2 regions of the Vibrio sp. 2130-1 genome follow, and region 2 is predicted to be linked to the other one. Evidence: riboswitches for the same ligand, from Rfam matches in the RefSeq annotation. Region 2 holds a riboswitch; the other holds the start of a gene.
What was found. A riboswitch is a leader RNA that binds a small molecule or an ion and turns the genes downstream of it on or off. The one in region 2 is predicted to bind cyclic di-GMP.
Positions count from the first base shown of each region.

Region 1: it holds a riboswitch for cyclic di-GMP, as region 2 does, so the genes downstream of both, gbpA (N-acetylglucosamine-binding protein GbpA) here and R7Q09_RS03000 (TfoX/Sxy family DNA transformation protein) in region 2, are expected to answer to the same signal.

Region 1 covers NZ_JAWOUT010000007.1:82,629-88,220, forward strand. Annotated here, with positions in the region: gene R7Q09_RS12425 (patatin family protein) at 1-485, shown strand, start outside; gene gbpA (N-acetylglucosamine-binding protein GbpA) at 538-2,001, opposite strand; cyclic di-GMP riboswitch class I at 2,100-2,200, opposite strand; gene R7Q09_RS12435 (fasciclin domain-containing protein) at 2,473-2,973, opposite strand; gene R7Q09_RS12440 (cryptochrome/deoxyribodipyrimidine photo-lyase family protein) at 3,054-4,535, opposite strand; gene R7Q09_RS12445 (DUF6482 family protein) at 4,644-4,949, shown strand; gene R7Q09_RS12450 (rhodanese-related sulfurtransferase) at 5,018-5,592, opposite strand, start outside.
Region 2 covers NZ_JAWOUT010000002.1:93,127-98,718, reverse strand. Annotated here, with positions in the region: gene torD (molecular chaperone TorD) at 61-708, shown strand; gene purR (HTH-type transcriptional repressor PurR) at 1,177-2,181, shown strand; cyclic di-GMP riboswitch class I at 2,469-2,558, shown strand; gene R7Q09_RS03000 (TfoX/Sxy family DNA transformation protein) at 2,675-3,265, shown strand; gene R7Q09_RS02995 (TVP38/TMEM64 family protein) at 3,380-4,066, shown strand; gene R7Q09_RS02990 (DUF2007 domain-containing protein) at 4,087-4,407, shown strand; gene R7Q09_RS02985 (alpha/beta fold hydrolase) at 4,439-5,242, opposite strand; gene glgA (glycogen synthase GlgA) at 5,352-5,592, opposite strand, start outside.

The sequences.
Region 1 (5,592 bases), on a different contig from region 2:
ATTTTCACCATGCGATTGAAGCGACAACAGCATTGCCGATTGCCTACAAGCATACCCCTTGTTTTTCTGGCGGTTGTTATACCGATGGTGGGGTCGCTGACTCTATACCAGTGCGTGAGGCTTATCGTCGAGGGGCTCGCGACATAACCGTAGTACTCTCTCACCCGCTGAATTATGCCAAAAAGCCAGTTAAGACCACATGGCTGATGAAGAAACTGTTTGCGGAGCACCCCAAAATGGCGGATGCGATGTTAAGACGTGCAGATAACTATAATCAATCATTAGAGTTTATTCGTAACCCTCCACCAGGAACACATGTTAGGGTAATTGCCCCACCAGATAATTTTCATGTTCAGCGCTTATCAATGCGACAATCCGTTTTACTAGAAGGGTATGAAATGGGGCTGATTGAGGGGCGAGCGCATCTCACTAGTTTATCTGGTGTTCATGGTTTAGACCGGGAAAATTGTCATTTTTGCGTTTGATTATAAAAGAGCCTCATAGTGAGGCTCTTTTGCGTAACGTTCAAAGGGTGATTTAGTTGACTTTATCCCAAGCCATCTCCCAGTGTGAACCTATTCCAGGCTCGTAATGGTTTGCGCTTTCTTTCCACTGCATACAGTAACCAGAGTATGGGAAAGGTTTACATTGATAAATGCCCCCGTCGCTGGCAAGCACTTTTGTGCCCGCAGTGTAGCTAGATAGTCCTTCAGGGAAGACAAAATCGTACTCACCAGATGGTGGTGGCGTTACTGGATCTTCTTTTAAGTGAAAGTCGAGCGTTTGCTGATCCACCAAGTTGCCATCTTTATCCTTAATACGTGTTACGAGCATATGGTGACCCGGCTCCGATTTACTTAAAGCGAGCGATATCGCTTCTACCGAGCCGTCTTTCATTTCGTTTGCCCAACTTGCAAGTGGTTCGCGATGGTGATTGTAAACGGTGAGTTCTGCATTTAAGTCGCCTTCAGCAGTTAGTGTCAGATCCAACGTTGTCGGTGTTGACTCAATGATATATTCGTCTGCTAAGCCATCTACTGTGAGTGAGTATTCTGGAACAGGAGTTTCAATGTTATAGCCGATCTCTACTCGCTCAAGGCCGCTATTTGCTTGCAGATACACCGGATTAGTACCATAAACAGGAGTGAATTTATCCTCTGCATACTGCCCGGCTTGCAGTTTTGCTTGTTCTTGGTTTAGCTTAGTCGCGAGTGCGTAAGACCAGTTTTTCGCTTGGCCCATTGCTGCATCGGTAATTTCTAGTTCAGTTCTATACGCTATGTTTTCACCTGCTTGATCAAATACGCGCGTATAAACCGAATCCCCAATATTTAAATCCATTGTAGGAATAATTTGACCGCCTTGCTTCCAATCTGGAATAACGGGACTGTCACCATCAAATTTCACATCGATCACGTTATAAAATGAGGCTGCAGTGTCGCCAACATCCCATACTGCCAGGATGACATGGTATCCCTCGCGAGTAGGCACATTACATTGATGGCTTACCTGTTTCGGGGGTTGAACCATATTGCCGTTGACGACACAGAAAGGAGTTAGATCAAAAGAGTCTCGTGATAGTGAAGCGTTTGGGTTCCAATCAGGCTTGGTGATGTAATATTTCCAGTCGCGCGTCACGTGGTTAGCGGTAAATGTCCATTCAAAAGTTTGTGTACCTGCTTGAATAGTGCGTTTTACCCAACGGTCGGCAGTTTGCTCATCAAGGGCAGCTGCTAAAGCGGTTTCGGCACTCGCTATTTTACCATCGCGAGGCCCTGTTTCGGGAAAGCCATCAGGGCCTTCAACGCTTTGCGGTTCATATTGAATCGCACCGCAGTTATTATTTTTTTCGTTAGTATCTGGCGTTGGATACTTACATAGTGCCGAGCGACTTGCAGCGACACCACCATTGGTTTCTGATACATAACCGTGAGCCGCAGCACCTGAGCTAATGCTTGCAAGTGCTAACGCGAGTACGGATTTGGTTGGAAATGATTTCATCACATGTCCTCTGTTATGGCTGACAAACTAGTGTCACACCCCGGCGCATGCTGAGCATAAAGTAACGCTACAGAAATTGGACTTCTGTAACACTGCGTCATGGTAACCCCGCTATCATGAGCATTCTTTTAGATTTTTAAATGCTGACAGACCGGAAGCTTTGCGTCCCACCCTTTCGAATGGTTTGCCGAAATGTGATTGAGCAGCCAAAATTTAGCTTAAGAATTTACATGTGGAAAAGTAAACGTCACTGACATGGAATCCTGTTCTCAAATTGAAAGATAACGATATCTTAACCTCGTCAATATTGTGCAGTGTCGTCTTGCAAGGTATTGATTTTAATTTTGTTTTTATCTTTTTTATAGTCATGGTGAATGGGTGGAGGTTTGTTGGGGATAAGTGGAGAGGAATCGTGCTAAGGGTGGAAGAAGTTCTGTCTAAAGGGCGGAGTGTACCGCCCTTTGAATGGTGTTATTTCGGCATGATGACAGTATCAATCACGTGAATGACACCGTTTTTAGCTTTCACATCGGTTGCAATGACATTTGCATCGTTAACCATGACTTTATCGCCCATGGTTTTAATCATGACATCTTGCCCCTGAACCGTAGTCGCTTTGTCTAGCTTAACAACATCGGCAGCCATCACTTTCCCTGGGACGACGTGATAAGTCAAAACAGATACTAACTTGTCTTTGTTTTCCGGCATTAAGAGCATGTCGACTGTGCCGTCTGGCAGTTTTGCAAAAGCGTCATCCGTTGGTGCAAAAACAGTAAATGGGCCTTCCCCTTTGAGAGTGTCAACCAGGCCCGCTGCTTTCACCGCAGCAACAAGCGTATTGAAAGAGCCATTTTCAGCGGCAACGTCGACAATATCGGCTTTCATCATGCCATGCTCATGAGCCTGAACGGGAAGCATAAAAAATAATGTCGCCATCAGTGTCGCCGCGATAACTAAGATACGTTTGAACATAATGTGTTCCTTACTAGTTGAGGGTACAACGGATTCCCTGGAGTGTGTTTGCATTTGTACGCATCGTGATTGAAAGATGATCATCGCGTCCTACTTTCTTTTGAGGGTCTAACATGTCGCGCAAGAATTCGTCTGCCTTCTTGTTTCACATCAGCTCGTTTCCGCCACGTCCATAAGCGCTCTCTTGCTGCCTTAGCTGCGTTGTCTGGTGCGATAATAGGTGCAAGGTAACGGCTATCTGGCTGCAATTGATACATGACAGCTTCCATCTGGGTCATTGTCCAGGGCTCGAATAAAAGAGGGGGAGGAACCATTTGTAACTCAGGCACCCACTTGTAGATGAACGTACCGTTAGGATCATGTTCTTGGGCTTGCTTGATCGGATTATAAATACGGATTGTGTTAGTCCCGGTTACTCCTGCTTGCATTTGGAATTGTGGGTAATGAATTCCAGGCTCAAAGTCGAGAAATAGTTGCGCTAAATGCGTTACACCTACTCGCCAATCCATGTTCATGTGGTGAGTAAGAAAGCTAACCAGCATGGCACGCATGCGAAAGTTAATGTAACCAGTGTGGTGCAAACAGCGCATGCAGGCATCAATCAAAGGTACGCCAGTATGCCCGGATTTCCATGCTGCTAACTTTTCTTCATCGAAAGTACTACTTTGTCTAATCAATGGTTCGTAAGCCCGATTAACGCAGTAAAACTCCATGTCGTATTCCGATTCGAATTTTTGGATGAAGTGACAGTGCCAATGAAGCCGTGAAGACAATGCAATTAAGCTGCGACGAAATCCAGCGACTTGCCAGTGTTTCAAAAGGTATTGATAAACTTCACGCAAGGATATGTTACCCCAAGCGAGGTATGGAGAAAGTCGAGTACAGGCTGTGCGTGAGGCTGTGGGACTAGAAATGCTTCGATAGTAATCACGACCTCGACGATGAAAAAAGTCCTCTAGTGTTTTCCAAGCGAGCCGGCTTCCTCCCGTTTGCATTCCTTTGCATTTTGATAGCCAGGATGATGGTGGCGAAAACGAACAGCCGAGAGCTTCTGCATCCAATGAATGCAATAAGTCGGTTTGGATCTCAATAGGGCTTATTGAGGCTCTCATGACAGAGTCCCAATGTTTGTCCCAACCTTGCCGGTTTTTTGCACCTCTGATAACAGCACCGTGTTCGAACTCAAACCAGTCGATGTTCTGCTCATACAGCCAAGCGGCAACTTGTCGGTCTCGTTCAAAGGTGCAGTTGAGTCCTATTTCTTGGTGAGAAAAAACAGCGTTGATTTGATATTGCGCTTGAATTGATTGGAAACATGCTAAGGCATCGTCAAACAGCACCGTGATTCGATGCCCATACGCTTTGAGCGTTTCATCCATGTCTTGCAGTGATTGCCAAACAAATCGCCAGTGGCGCTCAGAATAGTGTGGGTTGTTCAATAGCAATGGTTCAACAATATACAAAAGCACAGTTGGGTGCTTTGTTGATAATGCTTGAGTTAGTGGTTGATGGTCAGTCAGCCTCAAATCTCGCTTTAACCACACGACATTGATTGTTTGCATCGGAATCCTCTTTGTTTCCGATGTTGTACGCAAGTAAACCGAAGAAATCTCATCCAATGATCGGTTTTATTCTACAAAACGTAGAGGTAACTTTCAGGGAGGTGACACATGGCAATACCATTGAGTAAGTTACAAAAATACTTCTATGTAGACAAATTGGTCATTCATTCGCTTGATCTCGCATTGTACCAGGCATCTGTCGTGATTGATGGAGAAGCGCAATTTATCACTGATGACAACGGTATCTTTTTGAGGGCTCATTCCCTGATCGAGATGCAAAAGAAGTGCAGGAATATCAAAGCAAATAAGCAGGTTCTAGTGCATCAAAGTGCTTATGATGAAATGGTGGGGCTACCCGAAGGCAAAAGAGACAATCAACTAGAGGTATTGGTGAGGGATACAAAATTGTATTGAAAGAGTATTGGTGCGTAGTAAAAGCGAGCCACCATACGGCAGCTCGCTAAATATAAGGAGAGTTGGGCTTAGTCTTGTTTACGCTGCGCTTCTTTTTGCGCGTACTTAGCGGCACGTCGGGCTTCTCTTTGCTTGGCACTTTCACCACCAACATGCTGCTCGCCTCGCTGCTCTGCAAGAACAATTTGTTTTTCACGCTCGCGGAATCGAGCAATTTGTTCTTCTGAGTGTGTGCCGTGACATTTTGGACAGCTCACGCCTTGCTCGAACAATTCTGACTGTTTGTCTTCTTCAGTGATCGGTAGACGACAAGCGTTACATAAATCGTAATCTGCTTTTTCTAGCTGGTGGTTCACGGCAACACGACCGTCAAATACGTAACAATCGCCTTCCCACATGCTCTCTTCTTGAGGAACTTCTTCAAGATATTTAAGAATGCCGCCTTCTAGGTGGTAGACCTCATCAAAGCCCTGTTCTTTCATGTAAGCAGTTGATTTTTCGCAGCGGATACCACCGGTACAGAACATCGCAACTTTCTTGTGTTTTGCCGGGTCCATGTTTTCTTTTACATAGTCTGGGAATTCACGAAAGGTTTCAGTATTTGGGTTTACAGCGCCTTTGAATGTCCCGATCTCGATTTCGT
Region 2 (5,592 bases):
AGGGGATATCCCTAATTGACTTTGTGATGCATGACTTGAAGCATCATTCAGGAGCCCAAAATGCAAGAAGTGAAAGCTTTTAATGAAAAACGCGCTGAAATTTACTGGTGGTTTTCGAGCTTGTTCGCAAAAGAACTAACAGAGAAAGAATTGGAAGCCTATCACAGTGTTGAAATTCGCAGTTTTCTCGCAGGTTTAGGTGAAAATGAGTCGCTGAAACCAGCTGTTGATAGCCTAGTTGATGCATTGAATCGGTTACAAGATCGTGAAGATGCACAACTAGAGCTTGCAGCTGACTTTTGTGAACTGTTTTTGAAGACAGAAAAATACGGCGCTCTTCCTTACGCATCCATGTACATTGGTGAATCAGGTTTACTGAATGACAAGCCAGCTGAGGAAATGGAAAAGTTGATGGCTGAATTTGGCGTTCAAGTAGACGAAAAACTAAAGGAACCTGCGGATCACTTAGCCGTTGAGCTCGACTTTCTCGGGAACATGATTATCCGCTCAAACGAGCTTGAACAAGAAAAACACATGGAAGAAGCCTTCGTTAAACAAAACGACTTTATCCAGCAACAATTGATGTCTTGGTTACCTCAGTTTTCAGACAAATGTAAAAAATTCGACGAATTTGGATTTTACTCGAGTGTCGCGAAACTATTAGTTGCATTTTGTAAACTAGACAGCGCCTACCTTCTTGGTGAATAATTGCCGCCTATTTTTAGGGAGCCTGCCTATCGGGCTTCCTGTATGCCTGAAAGTGACCAATTGTAAGTAACTTGGGTATAATATTCGTTTGCCTTAACTTAGCGCAAAGACGCTTGGTTATTTAGCAGTCAAAATGTGACTTCAAATACACAAATCTCTTGCTGAAAACATTGCTAGTCAGTCCACATAGGGCTAAAATGTGAGCGCAAACGATTAAATATGATTTATATGTAAACCGCTGAAATATAGCGGTTTTTGTGTTTTCTTAACAGGTTGATGGCAATTTCTCATCAGATAGAAAAAAGATAAAATTCATCGACCGATGCTGCTACGCACCCTTTTGTCGCACTTGGATCAACCGCTGCCGAGACACTTAGCGCCAATTTTAGATTGCTAGGTGTGAAACCATTAGAGCATCAGGTACATCCAATACGACATATTTCAGTAGCTCGATACAGGACACCATTTATGGCCACGATAAAAGACGTTGCTCGCTTAGCCGGCGTTTCCACTACGACAGTTTCGCACGTTATCAATAAAACGCGTTTCGTTGCAGAAGCAACGCAAGAAAAAGTAATGAAAGCCGTTGACGAGCTGAATTACGCGCCAAGTGCCGTTGCACGCAGCCTAAAATGCAACTCAACTCGTACGATTGGCATGTTAGTAACTCAATCAACTAACCTATTTTTCTCAGAAGTGATTGATGGCGTTGAGAGCTACTGTTACCGCCAAGGCTATACTCTGATTTTATGTAACACAGGCGGGATTTACGAAAAACAACGCGATTACATTCGTATGCTGGCTGAAAAGCGCGTTGATGGCATCCTAGTGATGTGTTCTGACTTAACCGAAGAACTAAAAGAGATGCTTGACCGTCATGCGGACATTCCTAAAGTGGTCATGGATTGGGGCCCAGAGAGCTCACAAGCAGACAAGATCATGGATAACTCAGAAGAAGGTGGCTACATTGCAACCAAACATCTGATTGACAATGGTCATACGGATATCGCTTGTCTAAGCGGTCATTTTGAAAAGCTTGCTTGCCAAGAGCGCATTGCAGGTTTCCGTCGCGCAATGAGCGAAGCGAACCTAGCTGTAAATGAAGACTGGATCCTTGAAGGTAACTTTGAATGTGATACGGCCGTATTAGTTGCAGATAAAATTACCGCAATGGACAAGCGCCCGACGGCGGTATTCTGTTTTAACGACACAATGGCTCTAGGCGTAATGAGCCGCTTGCAACAAAACGGGATCAAAATTCCTGAAGATATTTCAGTGATCGGCTACGACAACATCGAGCTTGCAGAATACTTCTCTCCACCGCTAACGACTATCCACCAGCCTAAACGTCGTGTTGGTAAAAATGCATTCGAAATTCTACTTGAGCGTATCAAAGATAAAGAACACGAAAAACGAATTTTCGAAATGCAACCTGAGCTTGTAATTCGAAATACTGTGAAAAAAATGAACTAAATTTCACTGTATTTAACCGTGTTAAATAAGCGCTCTACAGGGGCGCTTATTTTTTTGGAAAAATTAAGCAATCTCTAATACTTCACCCCGCTCTAATAACAATTGACTAACGTTAACTCCCTGTTTTATATAAATGTAATATATATTAAGAACTCCTTTTCAAAGGCCAATTTGCACCTTTCCATATGCAAAATAGAGCATTCAATCTATCATTTTTATTGAACTAAAATCACACTTTTAACGCTAAACCGTGATGTTAATTCAATATAAGAAGTATGCTCATTGTGTCACGCACAGGGCAAACCATTCGAAAGAGTGGGACGCAAAGCCTCCGGCCTGAACCATATTACGATATGGAAGGTAGCGGGGTTACCGATGGCAAGTGTGTAAGCAATGACTTTACTCTGTAATGACATTGTTTTTACGCATGTTTGCTACTCTCTCGGACCTGACTTTTGGTGGCGTAATATTAATTACACCGAGATAACAAAACATGGATAAACCGATACTCAAAGACTCTATGAAGCTATTTGAGGCACTTGGTAATATCAAGTCGCGCTCAATGTTTGGTGGCTTCGGACTATTCGCTGATGAAACAATGTTTGCACTAGTGGTAAACAATCAGCTTCATATCAGAGCAGACCAAAAAACTTCATCTGACTTCGAGCAACAAGGGCTAAAGCCTTACGTTTATAAAAAACGTGGCTTCCCAGTCGTTACAAAGTACTACGCTATTTCCAGCGATTTATGGGAATCAAGCGAACGCTTAATCGAAGTAGCGAATCAATCATTGAAAAAGGCAAAGCTTGAGAAAGAACAGCAAGCAAGTACAAAGCCTAACCGTTTGAAAGATTTGCCTAACTTACGACTGGCTACCGAGCGCATGCTAAAAAAAGCCGGCATCGAATCCGTAGAGAAGCTTGAAGAGGAAGGTGCGCTTAACGCCTATAAAGCGATAAGAGATACGCACTCTGCAACCGTCAACATTGAGTTGCTATGGGCACTAGAAGGTGCTATCAACGGCACTCATTGGAGTGTGGTACCTCAAGCTCGCCGAGATGAGTTGATGAACGGCCTCCAATAAAAGTCGGCCTAAAAACTATCTTGTAAAACCGCAGTCTAATCTGCGGTTTTTTTGTGAAATTTTTTCGGTTTTCCTACTGTCTTATTACATATATCCCAAATTGGAATCAAAATTATGAATAAGAAACTGATTTTAGGTCTCATCCTACTAGCGGCTATCGTCTTTTTAGGTATTAACTTTGGCCAGTATTTAACCTTAGAGAATGCAAAAGCCCAACAAGAAGCACTAACTACATACATCGATCAGAATTTTGTATTCTCGGCTGCGATTTACTTTTTTACCTACATTGCAATTACCGCTTTTTCTATCCCAGGAGCGGCAGTAGTCACCTTACTTGGTGCAGCCTTATTTGGTTTTTGGACAAGCTTGCTACTGGTTTCTTTCGCTAGCACTATGGGGGCAACACTGGCCTTCTTGAGCAGCCGATACTTATTGCGTGACTGGGTACAAAACAAATTCGGAAATAAACTCAACGCAATTAATCAAGGTGTCGAAAAAGACGGAGCTTTTTATCTATTTTCCTTGCGTCTAATCCCTGTATTCCCCTTCTTTCTAATCAACTTACTGATGGGCTTAACGCCGATGTCTGTAGGTAGATTTTATCTCACTAGCCAAATAGGTATGCTGCCAGGCACAGCTGTATATCTGAATGCAGGTACTCAATTAGCAACAATTGAAAGCCTATCGGGCATTGTTTCACCCGCAGTATTAGCGTCTTTTGCGCTATTGGGACTATTTCCAATCATCACTAAATGGGTTATGAATAAAGTAAGGCCGACACCAAGTCAGCAAAATTCGTAATTGGTGAAGTGGGTATTTTGATGAAAATATTTATCGCTAAAAACCCAGCAGAAGCACACATTGTATGTGAGCTGCTTAAAGTGGAACAAATTTACTGTGAAGTTCGTGGAGAAGGTATTTTCGGCTTAAAAGGAGAACTGCCGTTTGGTGATGATACCGATCCTTATGTGTGGCTTTTTGACACTGCACAAAAGATGAAAGCTGAAGAAATAGTAAAAGCATATCGAAAACAATCCGATAGGCATGAGTATCAAGATTGGCAATGCCCAAAATGTCATGAAATAAACGAAGGGCAATTTGGTGCATGTTGGCAATGTGGATATCAACTAGGAGAGTTATAGCGGCTCTCCTATTCAGTGGATGCACTCAGTTTTAAGCACATACAGCTTGCTGTTTAATAAACTCGATGGAGTGTTGATTGAAGTCTTCTGGACGCTCTACATTGCATACATGACCACAATTCGGGATTTCTCGTAGAATGCTGAGCTTATGTGCTGCAACCATTTCTTTGACAGGTTTAATAAACATGTAATCCCTGTCGCCCATTAAGTAGAGAGTCGGAATGGGTAACTCTCGATCTTTAAAATATTTCATTAACGGATTTACATCAGCAGCAAGAATAAACCAACGTTTAAATTCTTTTTGGCAAAGCTTCTTGGCTTCGCGAATAAAAAGGTGGCGAGATTCTCGTTGGCTTCTTTGAGGCATAACAATATAAGCGAACAGTTTGTAGAGCCACATGTACGGTAGGATATGCTTACAAAAATTACCTAATTTCACCAATATCTGAGAACGAGTGTTAAGCCTTGTGACAGCACCGCCGAGCACCATCGAACGTACGCGCTCTGATGACAATTCAGCAAGGTTTCGAACAATAATAGTACCAAGCGACATACCGACAAAATGAGCGGATTGGATCTTTAAATGGTCCAATACTTTCAAAATATCTTGGGTAACTTCCGTAAAGGTATAACGGCTAGCAATGAGCTCTTTAAGTAACTGATTTGACTTTCCATGACCTCTTAAATCGATCAGCAATAAGTTAAAGTGTTGCTTGTAAGCTTTAATTTGCTTGAACCAGATAGAAGAGCTACCACCAGCACCGTGCACAAATACAACCCACTCATGACTAGTAGGGTGCAAATAGGTTTTATGAAAAAGTAGCGGCTGGGTCATATTGAGTATCAAAAAGATCGTGCTATTGAGTAAAAAGCCATCCTACCACACTCCCCTTACTCAAGATAATAAAGGCACCTCATTCGGTGCCTTTCGTTACAATTTTAAGTCAAACTAACGCTGAGTGGTAAAGCTGCAAATAAGATTCTGCGGCCTTTTGCCAACAAAAGTCTTGTTGCATCGCGTGCAACTGTACTTTATTCACTTCAGGCTCGTTTTGAGCGTAGAGCAACAGTGCCCTTAGCATCGTTAACAACAATGCCTGCGGTGTCGGTTCGAAAAAAACAAACCCCGTTGCTTCAGATGGGTTTACATCATAATCGCTAACGCTGTCCTTTAAGCCACCAACA